Regions from separate parts of the Frankia sp. AgPm24 genome, predicted to be linked through region 2. Evidence: riboswitches for the same ligand, from Rfam matches in the RefSeq annotation. Region 2 holds a riboswitch; each other region holds the start of a gene.
The links. Region 2 has a riboswitch for S-adenosylmethionine ahead of thrC (threonine synthase). Riboswitches for the same ligand answer to the same signal wherever they lie in the genome.

Region 1 (7,186 bases), on a different contig from region 2:
GATGATCCCGCCGCTGAACGGCAGGAAGGCCAGGCCGGTCTTGAGCGCGCTGTAGCCCAGGGTCTGCTGGAAGTAGAAGGTGAGGAACAGGAACATCGCGAACAGGCCGGCGCCGGTGAACAGCGAGGCCAGGAACGACCCGCCGCGGTTACGTTCCAGCGCGACCCGCAGCGGCAGCAGCGGCGCGGAGGTCCGCATCTCGATCACGACGAACGCGACGAGCAGTGCGACCGCACCCGCGAGCAGCCCCAGCGTGCGGGCGTCGCTCCAGCCGTCGTCGGCGGCCACGGTGAAGCCGTAGACGAGCGCGACGAGCCCCGCGGTCACCGTCAGCGCGCCGGGCAGGTCGTAACTGGCCCTGCCCTCGGTGCGGCTCTCCCGCACGACCGGCGCGGCGGCGAGTGCGGTGACCAGCGCGATCGGTACGTTGACCAGCAGGCACCACCGCCACGAGGCGTACTCGGTGAGCAGACCACCGAGGATGAGGCCGATCGCCGCGCCACCGCCGGAGATCGCGCCGTACACGCCGAAGGCGCGGGCCCGCTCCTTGCTCTCGGTGAAGGTGACCGTGATCAGGGAGAGCGCGGCCGGTGCGAGCACCGCGGCGAACGCGCCCTGCAGCGCGCGGGCGGCGAACAGCAGCCCGGCGTTGGGCGCGAGACCACCCAGCGCCGAGGCGAGCGCGAACCCGATCAGACCCCAGATGAAGGCGCGCTTGCGGCCGACATAGTCGGCGATCCGGCCGCCGAGCAGCAGCAGACCGCCGAAGGCGAGGGTGTAGGCCGTCACCATCCACTGCCGGTTGGCGGTGGAGATGTGCAGCGCGTCCTGCGCGTGCGGCAGGGCGATGTTCACGATGGACGCGTCGAGCACGACCATGAGCTGCGCGACGGCGATGATCGACAGCGCCAGCCAGCGCCGTGGATCGGGAGCGTCGTCAGCCAGCGGCGCCGGATCATGATCTGTCCGGGCGGCGACGGTATCGGTCACGAGTGGGCTCCTAGCCACAACAATCGAATTGCCGGATGTTCACGTCGGATGGCCGCGCATGGGCATACCGGCGCAGAACCGCGCACGACGACATGGCCGTCGCGTACGGGTGGGACGGACCGAACCTGGCTGGACGGGCACCAACCGGGCTGGTCAGACCGGGCTGGCTTGCTGACTGGGCTTGCTGGGCTGGCTTGCTGGCGGCATGACAAAGGGGACGTCTGACCAGGAGGACGGAACACCGCCCAGTGACGTGACACGATCAGCGCCCGCCGCGGACCACGGCGCGCACCCGACCGACGTCGACCCGAGAACCGATCAGACGTTCGGACAGATAATAGCTCAGACGTTCGAGGCGGCTGACGCTCGGGCCGCCAGGCCCGCGATCAGCGGCATGGCGACGTCATCGACGACGTGCGTGACGAACCGCTCGTCGAGCGGGCCGACACCGAACATCTGCCGGGTCAGGATCATGGACAGAATCGCCTCCGCCAGCGGGACGGCGTCGAGATCGGCGGGGATCTCACCCCGTCTGGCCGCCAGCACAAGCGCGTTTCCACACAGTTCGGCCTTGTTACGCACCATGTGCTCCTGGATGACCTCGGCCAACCGCGGGGACTCGGAGGCCGCGCGCAGCACCCCCATGAGCAGCCCACCGCCGACGTCGACGATCGAGCGAGCCATCAGCCGGACGTCGACCATCAGGTCGTCGCGCAGACTTCCGGTGTCGGCGGCGACATGTTCGGCGGGCGCCCGACGACGCAGCGCCTCGACGACCATCGCGTCCTTGCAGCTCCAGCGCCGGTAGATCGTCGCCTTGCTGGCCCGGGCCCGGTTCGCGACGGCGACCATGCTCATCCGCTCGTAGCCGACCTCGACGAGCAGTTCCAGCGCCGCGTCGAGAATCGCCTGCTCGCGGGACTCATCTCGAGGACGGCCCCGGCCCGAACCCTCCGGAGGCGACACACATGCCTCCCTTCACATCCGCGCGCACCACGGTCACCGCTCGTTCACCACACCCACAGATCCCGCCAGGCGGGCCACAGCCAGGTCAGGGACCGTCGACCGCCAAACGAAACAGTACTGTGCCGTACTCATATTCAGACCCCCCGAAACGCCGTGACCCCTGCCACACCTGTGCGCGGACGCCGAGCCCGCGCCGCCTTCCCTCGCCAGAAAGGTCCCATCCGGATATTGTCTGTATCAGACATAAACAACAGAAGGCGAGGTGAGTACCGTGAGCCCGTTGGCGGAGATCGCCGTCATCACCGCCGTGTGCGTCGCGTCGGGGGCCCTGGGGAGTCTGCTGGGGCTGGGCGGTGGCACCTTCATCGTGCCGATCCTCACCCTCGCCTTCGGGCTGGACGTCCGGCTCGCGATCGGCGCCTCGGTGATCTCGGTCGTCGCCGGCAGCGCCGCCGCCTCACCCCGCTACCTGGACGAGGGCTTCGCGAACCTGCGTGTCGCGGTGACCCTCGAGGTCGCCACCGTCATCGGGGCGGTGATCGGGGCGCTGCTCGCCGGCCACCTCGGCACCCATGTCCTCTACACCATCTTCGGCGTGGTGCTCGCCTTCAGCGCGATCCAGATGCTGCGCACCCGCCGCGACGTGGCGACCGACGCGCTCGCGGTCCCCGGTGATCGCCTCGCCGATGTCCTCACCCTGCACGGCGACGTCGCGAACGGAAGCGAACGGCGTGCCTACCGGGTGACCAGAACCGCGACCGGCCTGACGATGATGACCGCCGCGGGCACGGTCAGCGGCCTGCTCGGCATCGGGTCGGGTGCGATGAAGGTGCCCGCGATGGACCTCGCGATGCGACTTCCCCTCAAGGTCTCGACCGCCACGAGCAGCCTCATGATCGGGGTGACCGGCGCCGCGAGCGCCGTCGTCTACCTGCAACGCGGGGACGTGGTGCCAGCCCTGGCCGGCGCGGTCGCGATCGGCACGGTGGTGGGCGCCCGACTCGGTTCCCGCCTGCTGTCCGTGGTGCCCGTCGCGACACTGCGCCTGGTCTTCCTCACGGTCCTGCTGGTGATCAGCGTCCAGATGCTGCTGCGGGGCCTGTCATGACCCGCCCGACCACCCCGCCCCTGGATCCGCCCGACCAGCCCACCACCTCCCCCGGACGGGCCACCACCTCCCCCAGGCAGACCATGGACGTCCCCGGACGGGCCACCGACGTTCCCGGACCGGTCGTGACGGAGCGCGGCCGTGAGGTCGGGGCTCGGCCGGTCGCATGGGTGCTGCGGGTCGGGGGGCTTCTCGGGGTGCTGCTGGTGACCGCCGGACTGGTCACGGCGTTCGGCCAGAACGGCGCGGCGTGGACCGGCCGTTCCCACGGCGACATCCTCGGCCCGGGTGCCGCGCTGCGGCTGTCAGACCTGGCTGGTGGGCTGCGCCACGCCCGGGCGGACGCGATCGTGCTGCTCGGGATGGTGGTGCTCGCCGCCACCCCGGCCGCCGGGGTCGCCGCCGCCGGCTGGTGCTGGCTTCGCGGACGTCAGCCGCGGCTGGCCGCGGTGGCCGCGCTCGTCCTGGTGCTCCTGCTGGTCGCGGGCGCCCTCGGCGCCGCCGACTGACTCCCCACGCCCCGCTCCCCTCTCCCCCGCTCCCCTTCCCCCGCTCCTCCCACTCTCCCCGCTCCGCTTCTCCGCTTCTCCGCTTCTCCGCTTCTCCGCTACCCACGGTCACGTTCAGCGCCGACTTTCGCCGGGCTCGCGGATGTGCAGGATGCACACGGGTCGTCGTGGGGGTGTTCGTGTCCGATTCGCCCCCAACGACAACCCGTTTGTGTGGATCTTGACCTGGGGGCGGTTGCAGGACGTGAGGGCGGCGGGGGTGGGGCGGGGTCGGCGGGCGCTGAGGACGTTCGGCCTGGCCATGTTCACCGTGCCGACCGGGAATGGCGGGCTTTGCTAGAGTCCGATCACTGTCCTGAGTGCCAGCGTCCAAGCCCCGGCTTGCTGGCCGGCAACCCTCCTCACGCAGCGGGGTGCCCCGGGTGACGACAGGGCCGCGGCGACCAGCCGATGGCAAGTGCAGACCCGACACGGGTTGTTCTCGGAGCAATGATGACCTCGATCATTTCTGCCGTGCCCACATCCACGCCCGCCCAGGCGGCGTTGCTCCCGGTGGAGGGGGCGGGGCTACAGGTGCCACTGGCCGGCGGCGGCCAGGTGGAGTACGCCAACCTTGACTACGCGGCGAGCGCGCCGTGCCTGGAAGCCGTGGCCGATCATGTTCGCCGGGTGCTGCCGTACTCGGCGAGTGTGCACCGCGGCGCGGGGTTCGCCTCGGCGGTGTGCACGTCGCTGTACGAGGGGGCACGCCACGACGTCGCGCGTTTCCTCGGTGCCCGCGGCGAGGACGCCGTCCTGTTCACCCGCAACACCACCGACGCGGTGAACCTGCTGGCCCATGCGGTGGCGTCCATCAGCACCGAGGGTGCGGGCGGTGCGGCGGCGCAGGTCGTGCTGTTCGACCTCGAGCATCACGCGAACCTGCTGCCCTGGCGGCGGGCCGGGGCGCGCTGCGTCACCGTCCGCGCGACGTTGGGCGAAAGCCTGGAGGCGCTGGACGCCGAGCTGCGGGCCGCGCCGGTGCGGCTGCTCTCGGTGACCGGGGCGTCCAATTTGACATCCTCCCCGGTCTGAAGACCGGGGATTCCTACCCTCGCGGGCAGGTTTTCCTGTTTCACTGACAGACGCCTCCCCACTCTAGGAGTGGGGTGGTCTCACTCCGTCTCCGCAGGCGATCACGGCGAGCCCCGCCGCGAGAACGTTCCGTGCCGCGTTCACATCCCGGTCGTGGACCGCACCACAAGCGCAGGCCCATTCCCGGATGTTCAGCGGCAGTTTCTCGACGAGCGTCCCGCAGGACGAGCAGGTCTTCGAGCTGGGATACCAGCGGTCCACCGCGACCACGTCGCGTCCGTACCAGCCGGCCTTGTATTCCAGCATGGTCCGCAGATCCCGCCAGCCCGCCTCCGCAATCGCACGGGCAAGACTGTGGTTGCGGACCATGTTCTGGACCGCCAGGTCCTCGATGACCACCGTTTGGTTCTCGCGGATGATCCTCGTGGACAGTTTGTGCAGATGATCCCGCCGCCGGTCGGCGATCCGACCGTGGATCCTCGCGACCTTCAGCCGGGCCTTCGCCCGGTTCGCGGAGCCCTTCTTCTTCCGGGACAGTTCCCGCTGCGCCCGGACCAGCCGGGCCCGGTCGGTCCGGGCGTGCCGCGGGTTGGCGATCTTCTCCCCGGTGGACAGCGTGACCAGCGACGTGATGCCCGCGTCCACCCCGACCTGCCCGTCCGCCGCCGGCAGCGCCTCGATCGGGCAGTCCACCAGGATCGACACGTGATACTGGCCCCGGCTGTTGCGGGACACCGTCACCCGCGACGGCACCGCGCCGTCCGGGAACGGACGGGACCAGACGATCCGCAGCGGCGCGGCCTGCTTCGCCAGCCTCAGCCGCCCGTCCCGGAACGTGAAGCAGTTCCGGAAGTAGGTCGCCGCATCGTTCGTCTTCCCCTTCCGCTTGAACGTCGGGTAGCCGGCCCGTTTTCCCCAAAAGTTCACGTAGGCGGTTTGGAGATTCCGTAGCGCGGCCTGTAGCGGGCCTTTCGACGGCTCAGCCAACCACAGAGTGTCCGGGTCCCGTTTCCACCCGGTGAGCATCAGATCGGTTTCCCCGTGGCTGATCCGCCGCTGTTCCTGGGACCACGCCCGGTGCCGTTCGGCAAGTGCCCGGTTGTAGACGTAGCGGACACAGCCGAATGTTTTCGCGAGGTTCTCCATCTGGCCGGGGGTCGGGTAGAAACGGTAGCGGTACGCCCGCTTCACCACCCGACTTCCCACACCTGACAGAACACACGATTCCCCGGTCATTCTGGCAGCCGAGTTGACGCGCTCACCCCGCCCTGAAGGACGGGGCCTGCGCGCTACTTTTCCCGGTCACCCGGCAGGCGACGGGCGCCGGACCGCAGGCGGCGTCAGACCGGCTCGTCCAAGACCGCGGCGTTCGAGCCGGTCGACGAGATCGCTCAGGTTCTCCGGGTCGCCGCCCCAGTCGACGGTGCGCACGGTCTCCGGACGAAACCAGGCGACGCCCTCGTCGCGGGACAGCCGGAAGGCGAGCATGCCGCAGGCGACGGCGCGGTACTCGGCGAACTGCGGCAGCTCGGTCGGGACCGCGTCACAGGCGAGGATCTCGGCCTGGGAACCGAGGGTGTCGAAGACGGCGCGGGCGATCCGGCGCGGCGGTACCTCGCCGACGGTGCGGTACTCGCCGTCCACGGCGATCACGGCGCCGGAGCAGCCGATCAGGTGGGTGAGGTTCAGGGCCGCGGTGGTCAGCTGGCCGGCGAGGGACACCCCTTCGCGCTGCGCGGCGGTGACGAGCTGGTCGAGCACCCGCCGGCTGGCCAACGACGCGGCGAGACGCTGCTGCTCCTCCCGCGCGACCAGGCGCAGCGAGAAAAGATGGCCGAGGAACTCCGCGGCCGCGCACACCTCGTAGCCGGGTTCATGCGCGCCGGAGTAATGGTGGCAGGCGATGAGCCCCCAGCCGTCCCTCGCGCAGCAACGAGATGGACATCGACGCGGTGACGCCCATGTTGCGCAGATATTCGAGGTGGATCGGCGAGACGCTGCGCAGCCAGGCGTCGCTGAGGTCGAGCGCCGCTCCCGTGGACGGATCCAGGGCGGGCACGACCGGCACCGGCTGATAGTCGACGTCGGGGATCAGCCGCAGCCAGGAACGCTCGTACAACGCCCGCGCCTGGACGGGAATGTCGCTGGCCGGATAGTGCAGGCCGCGAAAGCTGTTGAGCCGCTCGAGGCGGGCCTCGGCGACCACCTCGCCGTTCCACTCCGGGTCGAACCGGTAGACCATCACCCGGTCGAAGCCGGTCAGCCGCCGGACCTCCTCGACCACGACGTCGTAGAGCTCGGCGAGCGAGCGGGAGCCGTTGAGCCGCAGCACCGACTGCCGGGTACGGGCGTAGGTGCCGACGTAGGTCAGCGGACGCACGCCCTGAGCCGCCTGCAGTTCGCAGACGACGAGTTCGCCCACCCGGTGCAGCAGCGCGTCGTAGTGCCGCCAGTCGTCCCCGTCGCCGAGCAGGAGGTCCACCGGGCTCGCCTCGCGCAGGTCGAACGCGGTGCGCACCACATCCAGGATGGTCTTGGC
Region 2 (7,186 bases):
TTGGTCACCGACCCGATGCTCGTCCGTCGGCTACGTCGGCTACGTGAGCAGCGGCGGGCGGCACGAGCCGGCCGGCGCGACCGGGACGAGGAGTAGTTCCCGCATGGCGCATGGCACAGGTGCTCCGGGGCAGCGACGCGCGCCGGCGGGGCGGGGGTCGCGGCTACGCGGCGTGTGGGCGGGGATCATCGCGATTCTCGCCGTGCTCGTCGGGATTCTGGTCGTGAACCTGGTCAACGGGGAAGACGCCACGAAGGATCCGAACGCGTCCGCCGCGGCGCCGAGCCGCACCCCGCTGGACACCGCCCTCGGCACCACGTCACCCTCGACCATCCGGTCGGCCACCGCCTCGCCGACGGCGACACCGTCGGCGCCGGCGAGGCCCGATCCGGTCAGGACCACCCCGGCACCGACTCCGCCGCCCGAACAGCCGGCCGCGGGTCCGGGCGCACGACCGGGCGCCGCGGTGTCGACCCCGATCGCGGTGCTCAACAAATCGCAGATCAAGGGCCTGGCCGAGGCCGCGGCCAGGAAGCTCACCGACACCGGCTTCACGGTCTCGCGGACGGGAAACTTCCTGTCGACCTACAACGTCCCGGTCACGACCGTGTACTACGCCGACGGTCAGGAGCAGGCCGCCCAGACCCTCAAGGACGCCGTCCCGGGTATCGAAAAGATCGTGCCCAGGTCAGAGACCCGCATCGTCGTCGAGGATCCGCTGATTCTCGTCATTACGCGCGACTTCCCCGCAGACCCGGAAAAATGATCGCCTGATCGCCGGTCGCGACATCCCACAGTGGGCGTGTCCGCCGGAACTCGACCATTCCGACATCGACCCGGGAAGGCCCCGTGACCGAATCCACCCGCCACGAGCCCGCCTCCGACCAGCCCGCGCGGCCGGCGCAGCCCGCGCCGCGCACCCCCGCGGGCGGGGCAGGGCTCGCCGCCCTGCTGACCGCACCGCAGCGGGCGCTGGTCGCCCTCGACTACGACGGCACCCTGTCCCCGATCGTCGCCCGTCCCGCTGACGCCGTTCCGGCGGCGGGGGCGGTCGAGGCACTGCTGGCGATCTCCCGGCTGGTGGGCACGGTCGCCATCATCACCGGCCGACCGGTGGCCGCGGTGCTGGAACTGACCCGGCTGGAGAAGCTCGCAGACCTCGGCGACTTCGTGATCCTCGGCCAGTACGGGTTGCAGCGCTGGGACTCCCAGCGACGGGAGACCACCAGCCCCGATCCGCTGCCCGGTGTCGCGGCCGTGCGCGCGGCGCTGCCCGGGGTGCTGCGGGACGCGCCGCCCGGCACCGTCGTCGAGGACAAGCACCACGCGCTGGTCGTCCATGTGCGCCGCGCGGCCGATCCGGACGCGGCCCTCGCCGCGCTCTCCCCCGCGCTGACCACGCTCGCGACGGAGAACGGCCTGGAGGCGGCCCCCGGCAAAAGGGTGCTCGAGCTACGTCCCCCCGGCCACGACAAGGGCGGTGCGCTACGGGAGCTCGTGGCCGCCCGCGGTGCGCGCTCGGTGCTGGTCGCCGGGGACGATCTCGGTGATCTGCCGGCGTTCGACGCCGTCGAGGAGCTGCGGGCGACCGGTGTGCCGGGGATCGCCGTGTGCAGCGACAGCCCCGAGGTGCCGAACGCCGTGCGGGAACGGGCCGATCTCGTCGTCGGCGGCCCGGCCGGCATGGTGTCCCTGCTCGAGGTCCTCATCGAGCGCCTGAGCCGCTGACCGGGAAGGCCCCGCTGACCGGGAAGGCCCCGCCGGTCAGCGGGCGGCGACCAGGGCGGCGAGCTGGTCGGTGAACCAGATACGCGGGGGGAGGCGGCCGGCATGATCAGCGCCATGTGCAGGGCCGCCGCCGTCGCCTGCACGTCGAACGGGTTGACCACCAGCGCGGCCCCACCCATCTCGGCGTACGCCCCGGCCTCCCGGGACAGCACCAGCACCGCGTCGCGGCGGGACAGCGCCGCCCCCTCCTTCGCCACGAGGTTCATCCCGTCCCGGACCGGGTTGACCACCAGCACCTCGGCCAGCGACAGCGCCGCGATCGAGCGGGGATAGTCGTCGGTCACCTCCAGGTGCAGAGGACACCAGTCGTCCTCGGCGAACTCGTCGTTGATCTCGGCGGCGAGCCGACGCACCGCCTGGGTGTACTCGCGGTACTCGGGCAGGTTGTGCCGCGACGGATAGGCACACACCAGGTGCATCACCTGCCCGCGCCACCGCGGCTGGGCGCGCAGCAGCTCACGGTAGGCCAGCAGGCCCCGCACGATGTTCTTGGACAGCTCCGTCCGGTCGACCCGCACGATCAGCCGTCGTCCGCCGGCGAGCGCCGCGAGTTCCGCCGCCCGCCCGGCCACATCCGCCTGCGCGGCCCGGTCCCGCAACTCCCCCACGTCCACCCCCAGGGGATGGACGCCGATCCGGACCAGCCGTCCCCCGTCCGCCTGCGCCCCGTCCGCCTGCGCCAGTACCCGCACCTGACGGTCGTGGACGGCCACACCGGGCAGCGCCTCGGCGCACTGTTCGAACGCGTCGGCCCAGGCATCGGTGAGAAAACCCAGTCGGTCCGCGCCGAGCAGGCCGTGCAGCAGCTGCGCCTGGACGTCGTCGGGCAGAATCCGGAAGTAGTCCGGTGGCGCCCACGGGGTGTGACTGAAGTGGGCGATCCGCAGGTCAGGGCGCATCCGACGGAGCTGGCCGGGGACGAGCATCAGGTGGTAGTCCTGCACGAGGACGCAGGCTCCGGGCGCCGCCTCCTGCGCCAGCGCCTCGGCGAACATCGCGTTGTACGCCTGGTAGGCGGCCCAGTCCTGGCGAAACCGCGCACCGAACACCGGCTGCGACGCCGGCGCGTACAACAGATGCTGGACGAACCACAGCACCCGGTTCGCCACGGCGTTGTAGGCCCGGTCGAAGATCTCCTGATCGATGTCGAGGATGCGCACCGCGGCGCGGCCGGTGTCGAAGCCGGCCCGGTCGAGCCGCCCGCCGGGCGCCCGGCTCGCCGCCCGCCGATCGGCGTCCCCCAGGGCCGCGCACACCCACACCAGGCGGTCGGCGTCCGGCGGCGCGTCGGCGGCCGCCTGCCCGAGCCCGGACACCAGCCCGCCGGCGCCACGTCGCAGCAGCAGCTCGCCGTCCGGACCATCGGCGAACGCGACCGGCCCACGGTTCGACGCGACGAGGACCCGCGCCGTCCCGGTAGCCGAGGGCTCGGGCCCCGGGGGCTCGAGAGCAGGGGCCGCCGGCTCGGGGGCGGCGTCCGGGGGCGCGGGGGCAGGGGCCGCAGCGGTGCTGTGTGTGACGTCCGACATGCGTTGCACACAGCGGAGAGTAGGCCATCTGCGCCTCCGCGAAGGCCCGCTCCGGCGCACCGCTCAGCCCAGATGTCGGTCTCTCGCTGGTACCGGTGCCTTTTCGCCGGACGGCCACCGCCCGCGCACCATCGACCCGAGGCAACCCTCGGCGACTCTCAGCCGACGATGGCCTGACGCACCGCATTGGCCCAACCGGCGCCGACGGAGCCGTCCTCAACGGCGACGTTGTCGTACTTCGGTAGCAGCCCGGGGATGCTGGGATGACGCAGCGCGTTGGCGACCAGGTGCATCCGACCGACGTGCGCGGCCATCTCCAGATCACTCGCCGAGTCGCCGATCGCGATCGCCTCGGTCGGCGACAGCCCACGTCGGCGCAGGTCGTAGGCCACGGCGTCGCCCTTGCTGACGCCGTCTGGCACCAGGTGGTAGACGTGCGGCTGGCCACCGAGGTGCGGCATGTGCGACGGCGAGATCAGCCCGTTGTCGCGCATGCTCAGCCAGCCGAAACCGATCTCGGTGAGCCACGCGTCGACCTCGGCGACCTCGATCCGCCCGCGCAGCATCACATCGATCTCACGCCCGGTGTGCCAGGGCGTGTGCAGCTCCAGCTCACCGGGATGACGGTCGATCAGCTTGTCCAGCAGGACGGGTGGGACCTGGTCGAAGTCGGACGGCATCGCACCGCGCAGGATCTCGCTGTCGCGCCCGCGGTTCCAGCCGACGATCGCACCGAGCTCGCCGATGAACCCGTCCGCGCCGAAGATCTGCGCCGCCTCGAGCAGCTGCGGCCGGGTGCGCCCGCTCACCAGCACCAGCAGGACTCCCGCGGCGTGCAGCTCGATGAGTGCCTGCGCGGGCTCCAGGGTCACCCCCCCGCCCTCGGCGAGAAAGAAGCAGCCCCCGGGCCCGACCATCGTGCCGTCAAGATCGGTGTAGACGACGCGGACACTCACTGTTATGAACTCCCTGGTCCTAGGACGGCACCCGGTGGGACGCTGGCTGATGCGACACACAACCGTGAACCAGGAAACATCGGTGCACGATCTCGGGCACGCGGTCTACAGTACGGACAGACAACTTCATCTGGCTCATCCAGAGGGGCAGAGGGAACGGCCCGGCGAAGCCCCGGCAACCACCCGCACGCTGTGCGTGCGCGGCAGGTGCTAATTCCGACCTGTGGCAGGTTGCCGCGGGAAAGATGAGGAGCTTCTCCATGACTCTCGCGCCCGAGCGCGCCACCGCCTCCGCCCTGGACGTGGCCAACCCCGCTGTTGGCCTGTCCTGTCGCCACTGCGGAGCGACCTACCCGCTGTCACCGAGCCATGTGTGCGTCGAGTGCTTCGCCCCGCTGGAGATCTCCTACGACCCGGACCTGCTGCGCCGGGTCACCCGGGAGTCGATCGAGGCCGGCCCGCGCAACCTGTGGCGTTACGTCGGCCTGCTGCCCGCCGGCCACGACCCGTCCCGCCGGGTCTCCCTCGGTGCCGGCTGGACGCCGCTGCGCCACGCCCCGCGGCTGGCCGCCGAACTCGGGATGAAGACGCTGTACGTCAAGGACGACAGCGCCAACCCCACCCACTCGTTCAAGGACCGGGTTGTCTCGGTCGCCCTGTCCGCCGCCCGTGAGCTTGGTTTCACCACGGTGGCCTGCGCGTCCACCGGTAACCTCGCCCAGTCGGTGGCCGCGCACGCCGCCAGTGCCGGGCTGCGCTCCGTCGTCCTCGTCCCGCACGACCTCGAGGCCGGCAAGACCGTCTCCACCGGTGTGTACGGCGGCACCCTGGTCGCCATCCAGGGCACCTACGACGATGTCAACCGGCTGTGCAGCGAACTGGCCGGCGAGTACGAGTGGGCGTTCGTCAACGTCAACGTGCGCCCGTTCTACGCCGAGGGTTCCAAGACGCTGGGCTACGAGGTCGCCGAGCAGCTCGGCTGGCGGCTCCCCCAGCAGGTCGTCGTGCCGATCGCGTCCGGCTCGCTGCTGACCAAGGTCGACAAGGCGTTCGGTGAGCTCGGCAAGCTCGGCCTGGTCGAGCCGACCCCCTACCGGGTCTTCGGCGCCCAGGCCGCCGGCTGCAACCCCGTCGCCGCCGCCTTCAGCCGCGGGGTCGACACCGTCGCCCCCGTCCGTCCGTCGACGATCGCCAAGTCGCTGTCCATCGGTAACCCCGCCGACGGCCCCTACGCCCTGGACGTCGCCCGCCGCACCGGCGGCGCGATCACCGACGTCACCGACCCCGAGATCCTCGAGGGCATGCGTCTGCTCGCCCGCACCGAGGGGATCTTCGGGGAGACCGCCGGTGGCGTCACGGTGGCGACTCTGCGCCGTCTGCTGCGCGAGGGCCTGCTCGACCCCGAGGCCGAGACCGTCATCTACAACACCGGTGACGGCCTGAAGACCCTCGACCCGCTGGTCGAGACCGGTGGCCCCACCGCCACCATCAAGCCCTCCCTGCGCGCCTTCGAGGCCGCCGGCCTGGGCGACGACTCCGCCGCCTGAGGCCTGCCCAGGCCCCGTGCCTGCCCCCTGCCCCCTGCCCACGGCCCCCGTGCCTGACCCCTGGTCACGGGGCTGTGGTGCGACGTCCGCCGACGTCCAGCGGCACCCAGCGGGCGTCCAGGAGGCGTCCAGGAGGCGTCCGAAATGTTCTAGAAGCGGCTGTCGGCGCCGCCGGACGCGGACGAGGGGAACAGCAGGGGGCGAACGGTCGCCCAGCCGGTTGCGGGGGCGGCTCGGGACGGGGAACAGCGGGTGCGGCGGGGCTCGCCGACCGAGGGCGCGCTTGCACTCTCCCAGGGTGAGTGCTAAACATGAGCTGGCACTCTCGTGATGGGAGTGCCAAGGCTGAAACGGCGAGGCTGCCCAGTCCTCCCGGCTGTCATGGCGGTTTGTCCGCACCTGGCCGGAGCTGGCGGGAGCCGTCCGTCGCGGGCGTCGTTGTGGCCAGGCCATCGAACCTGCCATCCCACTGGGAGGACCCAGAAACCATGCCGAAGATCATTGCCTTCGATGAGGAGGCTCGGCGCGGCCTGGAGCGCGGCATGAACCAGCTGGCCGACGCCGTCAAGGTCACGCTCGGCCCCAAGGGTCGCAACGTCGTGCTGGAGAAGAAGTGGGGCGTCCCCACGATCACCAACGACGGTGTCTCCATCGCCAAGGAGATCGAGCTCGAGGACCCGTACGAGAAGATCGGCGCGGAGCTCGTCAAGGAAGTCGCGAAGAAGACCAACGACGTCGCGGGTGACGGCACCACCACCGCGACGATCCTGGCCCAGGCGCTGGTCCGTGAGGGTCTGCGCAACGTGGCCGCCGGCGCCAACCCCCTCGGCCTGAAGAAGGGCATCGAGGTCGCGGTCGAGCGCGTCTCCGAGGAGCTGTCCAAGCAGGCCAAGGAGGTGGAGACCAAGGAGCAGATCGCCTCCACCGCCTCCATCTCGGCCGGCGACCCCGCGATCGGCGGGCTCATCGCCGAGGCGCTGGACAAGGTCGGCAAGGAGGGTGTGGTCACCGTCGAGGAGAGCAACACCTTCGGTCTCGAGCTTGAGCTCACCGAGGGCATGCGCTTCGACAAGGGCTACATCTCGCCGTACTTCGTCACCGACGCCGACCGCCAGGAAGCCGTCCTCGACGACCCGTACATCCTGATCGTCAACAGCAAGATCGCGGCGGTCAAGGACGTTCTCCCGCTGCTGGAGAAGGTCATGCAGACCAGCAAGCCGCTGGTCATCATCTCCGAGGACGTCGAGGGCGAGGCCCTGGCCACCCTGGTCGTCAACAAGATCCGCGGCACCTTCAAGAGCGTCGCGGTCAAGGCTCCCGGCTTCGGCGACCGCCGCAAGGCGATCCTCGGTGACATCGCCATCCT
Region 3 (7,186 bases), on a different contig from region 2:
GGACGGGCCGGGCGGCGTGGCTCGCCCGTCGCCATCGCGTTGACCGTCTGCCGCGGCCGCAGCCACGACGAGCACTACTTCCAGAACCCGACGGCGATCACCAACGATCCGACACCCGCGCCGTACCTGGCGATGGGCCAACGTGAGATCTTCGAACGTTCGCTGAGCGCGACCGTTCTGCGCGAGGCGTTCCGCGAGCTCCCCGACGAGCTGAGGGTCGACGGTCGGCAGCCGAACGTCCACGGTGAGTACGGCACGGTCGGCGAATGGGTGTCGCGAAGCCAGCACATCCGGCGTTGGCTGGCGGCGAACACCGACGCCGTCGCGGCGGCCTTCCACGCTCTGTCGACCCATGCGGCCATCCCGCTGACGGTCGACGAGGCGGTCGATGGCGTCCGGCGACTGCCCGATGCGATCGACGAGGTGGCCGCGCGTCTGGTCGGCCACGAGGCGCTGAGCCAGCGGCTCGCCGAATCCGGCTGGCTGCCGATGTTCGGGTTCCCCACGCAGGTCCGACTGTTGTACCTGACCAGACCGACGAGGTCGTTCCCATGGCCGCCCGACGACGTCGTCGACCGTGATGTGTCGATCGCACTGTCCCAGTTCGCCCCTGGCAGCGAGATCGTCCGGGACGGATGGGTGCACACGGCGGTCGGCGTGACCGCCTTCCAACCGTCGTACCGCGGACCCTCGCCGCTGCCGGAACCACTCGTCCACCTGCGTCATCTCGGCCTGTGCATGGACTGCAACCATGTCGACGAGCCGGAGGACATCGATGCCGTGGCCCTCTGTCCGGCATGCGGCCGGGACGGCTATCGCGTGGTGCAGGTCCGCCAGCCGCTGGGATTCCGCGCCGACGCGGCCCGCGACTTCGACGGCGCGTTCACCTGGTCGCCACGCCGGATCGTCGCCCGCGTCACCAGCGACCTTGACCGGCTACGAGAGGAGACGACGGGGCGCAATCTCGTTGCTCTGTCCGGGCGGGGAGATCGCCACATCATCAACGACAACCTGGGACGGATGTTCACCTTCGTCCGCGCCGGCCACGACTGGGGCGGCTATCTCGAGACCTCGGTGGTCGACCATCTCGACGATCCGCGGATCCGGGTGCCCAGGGGGGAGGTCACCCGGACGGCGCTCGGTGCCGTCCTGCACACCGACCTGTTCTTCGTCGGCCCGCACACGCCCACCCCGCCGGCGGAGGGACTGCGGCTCAACCTGCGCAGGGTGGCGCCGCGGGCTGCGGCGGATCTCTCCCACGGGCTGCGGACGGCCTGGTACTCGTTGGCGTTCCTGCTGCGCAGCGCCGCCGCGGACCACCTCGACATCCAACCGCAGGAGATCACCGCCGGCATCCACTCCGCGTCCCGCGGCGACGAACAGGCTTTCTACGCCTTCCTGGCGGACACCCTGGAGAACGGAGCAGGCTTCAGCTCCCACCTGGGTGAGGCGGACGAGCTCGGCCGATTCCTCGACACTGTGCAGCGATACCTGGCCGGCATGGAAGGCGCCGGCCACGCGGACGACTGCATGTCGTCGTGCTATCAGTGCCTGCGGGACTACACGAACATGGCCTACCATCCGCTCCTCGACTGGCGAATCGCCCGCGACCTTCTCGGCGTGCTCCGCCACGGCCTGCTCACCCCGGGGCCAGACCGCGAGGAACGCGCGCTCGCCGGCTGGCTGAAGGCCCAACCGGCCATGCGGGAGGTCGCCACACCAACACCGTCCTGCCTGGTCGCGAGCGGGCCACGACGGGCGGCCCTGGTGGTCAAACACCCGCTGGAGGCGTTCGACCAGGCAGTGGCCAGCCCCCGCATCGCGAAGACCCTCGACGCGCTCGCCGCCGAGGGCATCGAGGCGGACCGTGTCGTCATCGCCGACTTCCACACCATGGAAGCAAGCCCGATGCTGGTCAAGGAGGCCCTCGTAGCCGTTCTCGCACCCGGACGTCCATAGTCGGGTGAGCTCCAGGTCAGAGACCGTGTTGATCTCATTAGGTTGTGCCCGAGGGGACGCGAGCCACTACCCCGCCACCCGAGCCGTCGCGTCGGGTGAACGCACTGGTGTGGGGGCCTGGAGGGGCAGAAGGAATCGGTGAGCGGATGACGCGTTGCGGTCAGTCCCGGATGGGCTGGAGGAACCCCAGTCGGTTCGCCAGCCCGTCCAGATCCTCGACGAGGACGCCGGGGTGGGCCTCGCGCGCCGGCCGGAAGTCTCCTCGACACCGAGGTGGATCTCCAGTCGGTCCGCGCGTAGCCACAGCCCGCCGCGCGTTGCCAGCACCGGCGGCTTCTGGCTCTCGGTCATGCCCAGCACGTCGACGTAGAACCTGCGGCAGAGTTCCTCGCTGCCGGGTGGGATCGCCAGCTGGACGTGGTGTGGGCCCAGGCCGTGCGGGGAGGTGGCGTCGATCGTGTCGTAGGGCAGTGCGGGACGGTGAACCCTGGGTCGCTGTCCTCTCGGGTGTCACGGCGGCCATCAGCCGGCCGCCCGGTCGAGTCGCGCGCAGACGAAAGGTGCTCTCGACAACGAGTCTGTCGGATCACCGGTCGGGCATTTTGCCCATAATGTTGGGGGACTAATGCCCCGTTCTGATAGACGCCTTGCAGGCGCGGATTCGTTCGTGATATGAATATCCGGTCAATTGAGGACTATGTGACTGGCCTTCGGAAGGATTTAATAAGAATGCGTCGGAATCGGATGTGCGTAGTTATTTTCGGAACGCTTCTCGCGTGTGGAGGTATGCTGCCTCTCGCGGGTGCGGCGGTTGCCCAGGCTCCGGATGGCAACATCGGTGACTTGGCCCACCAGAATCAGCAGCTCAACGCGAATCTGATCTCCCAGAATGAGACCTACCAAAATATCTACTACAACACCCGGGGGATGGCGCCGATCCGTTCCTGGTAAATGTTCGTCGCCATGTGTGGCATCAATGTGGGGCGGATTCCAACGGTCGGTGCACCGACGGTCCAAATTCTTTCAGATTGTGGGTCTCGGCGTAGGCCTCGTCGGGGTTTTCCAGTCGAGGAATTTCCGGGGTCTGCCGTTGAGTTCGGCGGCGATGGCGTCGAGTGAGCCGACACCACAGCTCGGCCAGTGTTGTCCGGGGCAGACCGAGGACCGTCGACAGCTCGACGTGGATCAGCTGTTCGCTGTGGGGTCAGTGACGGGTCCCACGGCGTTCTCGACGGGCAGGGCGCCGAGGTCCTGCGTTTCGCCCTTCATCGCATGTTCGTGTTGACGTGGCTCTCTGTGGTCGGGGACAATCGACTCTCGTTGATCATCCAGAGGATCTGAGGGACCTGGCCCGGTGACGGTCCGGCAACCTGTCCAGCGCGGGCAAGGTGCCAACGCCAGGAACGATGAGGAAACTCCGATGAGTGTTCAGCTCGATGTTCCTGTTCTCGCTGGTTCCCTGGTGCGGCTGGAGCCGTTGACGATGGAGCACGCGGTCGACCTGGCCGCGGCCGTCGAGGAGGACCGGGAGACCTACGGGTTCACGCTGGTTCCCCGTGGGAGCCAGACGCGGGGGTATGCGGCGGCGCTGTTGGCCAGGCCTGGGCTGACGCCGTTCGCCCAGGTCCGGGTGCGTGGCGGGAAAGCCGTGGGGTGCACCGGATTCCTGGATCCGCGGCCCTGGCCGGATCGGCCGGCCCTGCGAGCCGTCGAAATCGGCTCCACCTGGCTCGCGGCGTCCGCGCAGGGCAGCGGCATCAACGCCGAGGCGAAGCTTCTGCTGCTGGGGTATGCGTTCGAGACCCTGGGGGTCGCACGGGTCGATCTGAACACCGACGCCCGCAACCACCGGTGCCGGCGGGCGCTGACACGACTGGGTATCAGCTTCGAGGGCGTCCTTCGTAACTGGTCGATGTCCTGGGCGCCGGGGGAGGAGGGGACGGTGCGGGACTCGGCGATGTTCGCGGTGGTCGCTTCCGAATGGCCGGCTGTCCGACGAGCCCTCATGACCCGTCTGGCCTCGGCGGGCATGGCCGCAGGAGTGTCTGGCCCGCCGGCGTCGTGATCGACTCGATCCTTTGGTCTGCCTTGGGAAGGTCTTCTGTCAGATCCGGATCGGGTTGGCGGGCTGACCCGATCCGGGGTCGGTGGCCGCTCTGCCCGCCAAGATACTATGCACTACCTGTCTCATCCCATCTTGGCGGACAGGGCCCGGTGGGATGGGCACTGTGGCAGACAGGTGGTTCGCAGCGCCGGGTGCCCGCGTTCGGCGAGGGTCGCAACGATGATCTTTACCCGGACGACCTCGACGTGCCCGCCGCTACCTTCGCCGTGGCGCCGGGCCTACGCCAGCGCATCGCCCGCCGTTCTGGCCGAGCTCGACCTCGGCTGCCCAGGCTGACCAGGTGACGTAGACGCCGGCCGGGCGACCGAGGTCCGGCCAGGTGTGCCCCGGGGCGTACTCACGGCGCCCCCCAGGCGGTGTTGCGCAGGGTGAGGTTGTTGGCGTCGATGGCGTCGGTCGCGGTGGTGCCGGAGCCGTCGCGCAGTGGCCAGTAGGCGCCGAGGCCGTGCGGGATGAGGTCGCCCAGGCGTGGGCGCAGGTCCTGGCCGATGGTCGCGCTGATCTCCTCGGGTGGGCGCGGGCCCCTCCACACGCGGATCTCGCGCAGGTAGCCGCGGAAGTGGTCCTCGCCCGAGCGGCCGACCTCGTAGACGTCGAAACCGGGGTAGGTGGCGCTGTAGTAGCCGCGGGTGACCTCCTGGCCGTCGACGTGGAGGATGGTCGGGCCGCTGTAGGGCTGGGTCACCGCGAGGTGGGTCCACGTGCCGGTCGCGATCGGCTCCGGGGCGGCGATGACCTGGAAGCGTGGGTTGGACGGCACCCCGCTGTCCCAGGTGTAGCAGGTCATCCCGAAGGCGGCGTGGCCGTCGCGCAGGAACAGCAGGAGCGACGGGCCGTCCGCGAGGTACGGGCTGCCGTCGGCCTGGGCGACGCGCAGGATCGGGCGCTCGCCGGTCAGGTCGCCGACGTGGACCTCCGCCTCGAGGGTGAAGCCGTCGTTCATCAGGTTGTACAGGGTGTTCACCCCGATGTCGGGGCGGCGGGAGTCGCGGGTCCGGTAGCGCACCGAGCCCCAGCCCTCGCCGGGAAGCTCCAGGAACGGCTGGCCGCCCGCGACGGCGCCGGTGAGCTCCGTCCATGGTCCGGGCAGGAGGTCGCCGCGCGCGTTCTCCGCGCGGACACGCACCCGCGGATCCGTCTGCGATGTCGGCGTGGTCGTGGGCGTCGGCGCGAGGAGTGTCACCGACGTCGACGGGGTGACGAGCCTCGCCGGGGACGGCCCGGCGCCGTGCAGCTCGACCCGGTACAGGTCCGCGCCGGCCACCGGCTCCCAGCTCGCCGTGATCGAGTCCCCGAACCGGGTTACCGCGGTGAGGGGCGGCGGACCGCCGAGGCGGGTGATCCGGGCGTACTCGCTCCACGGCTCCCGCTGCGACTCGGCGGTCCCGTCCGGCTCGTTCCAGCGGTTGGCCCGCAGGCGCAGGCTGTACTCGCCGGCGGGCCACCTGTCGGCGACGTCCGGCGGCGGGAACTCCAGCGCGAGGGCGTCACCGGTGGCCTCGGTGGCGATCATGACGGTGCCGTCCGGGTCGGTGAGTTCCGCCTCGTACGAAGGGCCCTGCGGGTCGGCGGGCTGCCAGTTCGCCGTGATCCGGCTGCCGTCGTACCCGAGGTAGGTCAGCGACGCCGGGGTGTGCGCGGCGCGGCGGACCCTGATGGTTTCCGACGGTGGGCCGAACGAGCGTCCCACCCGGGCCTGGACGCACACCGCGTACGTCGCCCCGACCGTGAGATCGGTCAGCGGGCCGGCGCCCGGCTCGGCCGCCGCGGGAACGTCGTGGGACAGCGGCGGCTGGTTCTCGGCGTCGGTGTCGGTGAGGGTGAGCCGGTAGCCGTCGACCTCGGCGCTCACCGGCGTCCACCAGATCCGCACCCCGCTGGGCAGGTCGTCGGCGAAGGCGTAGCCGACCCCGGGCAGCAGACGCACCGTCAGCCAGGCCGCGGCGAGCGGGTCGAAGGCGCCGGGGTCGCTCCACGGGCCGGCGCAGACGTCGTTGCGGGCGCGCATCCGCGCGCCGCCCCGCTGGCCGTCCTCGAACGTGGCGCTCAGATGGGCGGTGGGCGGCCGGTCGTTGTCGGGGCCGGGGAGCTGGTCGACGTAGCCGTCGACCCACTGCGGCCAGGGCGCCCCGTCGCCGTCGACGAGCGACGCGTCGTAGTCCGTGGCGCCCGCGACCGACGTGGCGACCACAACGACGGCCGAGCGGTCGAAGCGCACCTCGCTGATCGTCGGGGCGTCGAGGGTGGGCAGCGTGAGGTCGCGCGGCTCGCCCCAGACCAGCCGGCCGTCGGCGGCGCGGGAACCGACCCGGGCGCGCACCGCGCCGCCCGGGGTGAACCCCGGGTCGGTGAACGTCGCGTCGCCGCGGCGTTCCCGGTCGAGCACCGTCGCCGCGTCGAGAACCAGCGGCGCCGCCGCGTCCGTGCCCGCGGCGGCGGTGCCGGCGGCGAGCAGCTCGAGGCGGTAGCCGCCGTCGGGATACCGCGGCGCGTCGGGCCAGGACAGGACGACGGCGTGCTCCGCCACGTCGAGGAAGAGCCGCAGGTCCGCCGGCGCCTGCGCGTCGAACAGGGTGACGGTCGTGGTGATCGGCGCGACGGGGTAGGCGGTGCCGGTGGCGGTGACCGTGATCTCGATGGGTGTCTCGGCTGCCAGCCCGTCCGGCGTCGACCACGCGGCCGGCCCGTCTCCCGGCAGCGTCACGACGATCGGCGTCATGAGGATCGGCATCGTGACCTGCGGTGCGGTGTCGTCGCCGCGCGCGTCCGGTTCGCCGGACTCCTCGTCGCCCGCGCCGGCCGGCGCCGTGGGGACGGGCCGGGCAGCGGGGGTGAGGGAGATCCGCCAGCCGCCGGGTGCCGTCGCACCCGAGTGCCACCACAGCGACAGCCCGGCGCCGACCTGCTCGACGCCGAGGTCGCGCAGGTCGTAGGAGGGCATCAGGTAGGTCGTCTCGGCGACGGCGCCGACATAGCGGTCGAACGGGTTCGTGGGCTTGGGGATGGAGGCGGTCACCCGCAGTGTCACGCGCCGGCCGGGGCCGAGACGGGCGTCGGTGACCTCGATCGAGGTGGCGTTCTGCCCTTGGGGACGGGACAGGA

Region 1: linked by a shared signal. The riboswitch ahead of MXD61_RS27285 (aminotransferase class V-fold PLP-dependent enzyme) and the one ahead of thrC (threonine synthase) in region 2 are both predicted to bind S-adenosylmethionine.
Region 3: linked by a shared signal. The riboswitch ahead of MXD61_RS10490 (GNAT family N-acetyltransferase) and the one ahead of thrC (threonine synthase) in region 2 are both predicted to bind S-adenosylmethionine.

What each region holds. Positions count from the first base shown of each region.
Region 1 is NZ_JALKFW010000225.1:24,386-31,571, reverse strand. It holds gene MXD61_RS27305 (MFS transporter) at 1-990, opposite strand, end outside; gene MXD61_RS27300 (TetR/AcrR family transcriptional regulator) at 1,333-1,956, opposite strand; gene MXD61_RS27295 (sulfite exporter TauE/SafE family protein) at 2,228-3,064, shown strand; gene MXD61_RS27290 (DUF1634 domain-containing protein) at 3,061-3,573, shown strand; SAM riboswitch class IV at 3,925-4,039, shown strand; gene MXD61_RS27285 (aminotransferase class V-fold PLP-dependent enzyme) at 4,087-4,647, shown strand; gene MXD61_RS27280 (RNA-guided endonuclease InsQ/TnpB family protein) at 4,711-5,838, opposite strand; gene MXD61_RS27275 (hypothetical protein) at 5,950-6,507, opposite strand; gene MXD61_RS27270 (GAF domain-containing protein) at 6,521-7,186, opposite strand, start outside.
Region 2 is NZ_JALKFW010000004.1:49,326-56,511, reverse strand. It holds gene MXD61_RS28625 (DUF3263 domain-containing protein) at 1-96, shown strand, start outside; gene MXD61_RS02435 (LytR C-terminal domain-containing protein) at 104-766, shown strand; gene otsB (trehalose-phosphatase) at 850-1,728, shown strand; partial or broken gene MXD61_RS02425 (trehalose-6-phosphate synthase) at 1,881-3,317, opposite strand; gene MXD61_RS02420 (HAD family hydrolase) at 3,476-4,273, opposite strand; SAM riboswitch class I at 4,406-4,525, shown strand; gene thrC (threonine synthase) at 4,534-5,820, shown strand; gene groL (chaperonin GroEL) at 6,309-7,186, shown strand, end outside.
Region 3 is NZ_JALKFW010000168.1:26,094-33,279, forward strand. It holds gene MXD61_RS10485 (DEAD/DEAH box helicase) at 1-1,959, shown strand, start outside; partial or broken gene MXD61_RS28810 (glyoxalase) at 2,144-2,415, opposite strand; SAM riboswitch class I at 3,281-3,372, shown strand; gene MXD61_RS10490 (GNAT family N-acetyltransferase) at 3,380-4,024, shown strand; gene MXD61_RS10495 (hypothetical protein) at 4,174-4,368, shown strand; gene MXD61_RS10500 (LamG-like jellyroll fold domain-containing protein) at 4,422-7,186, opposite strand, start outside.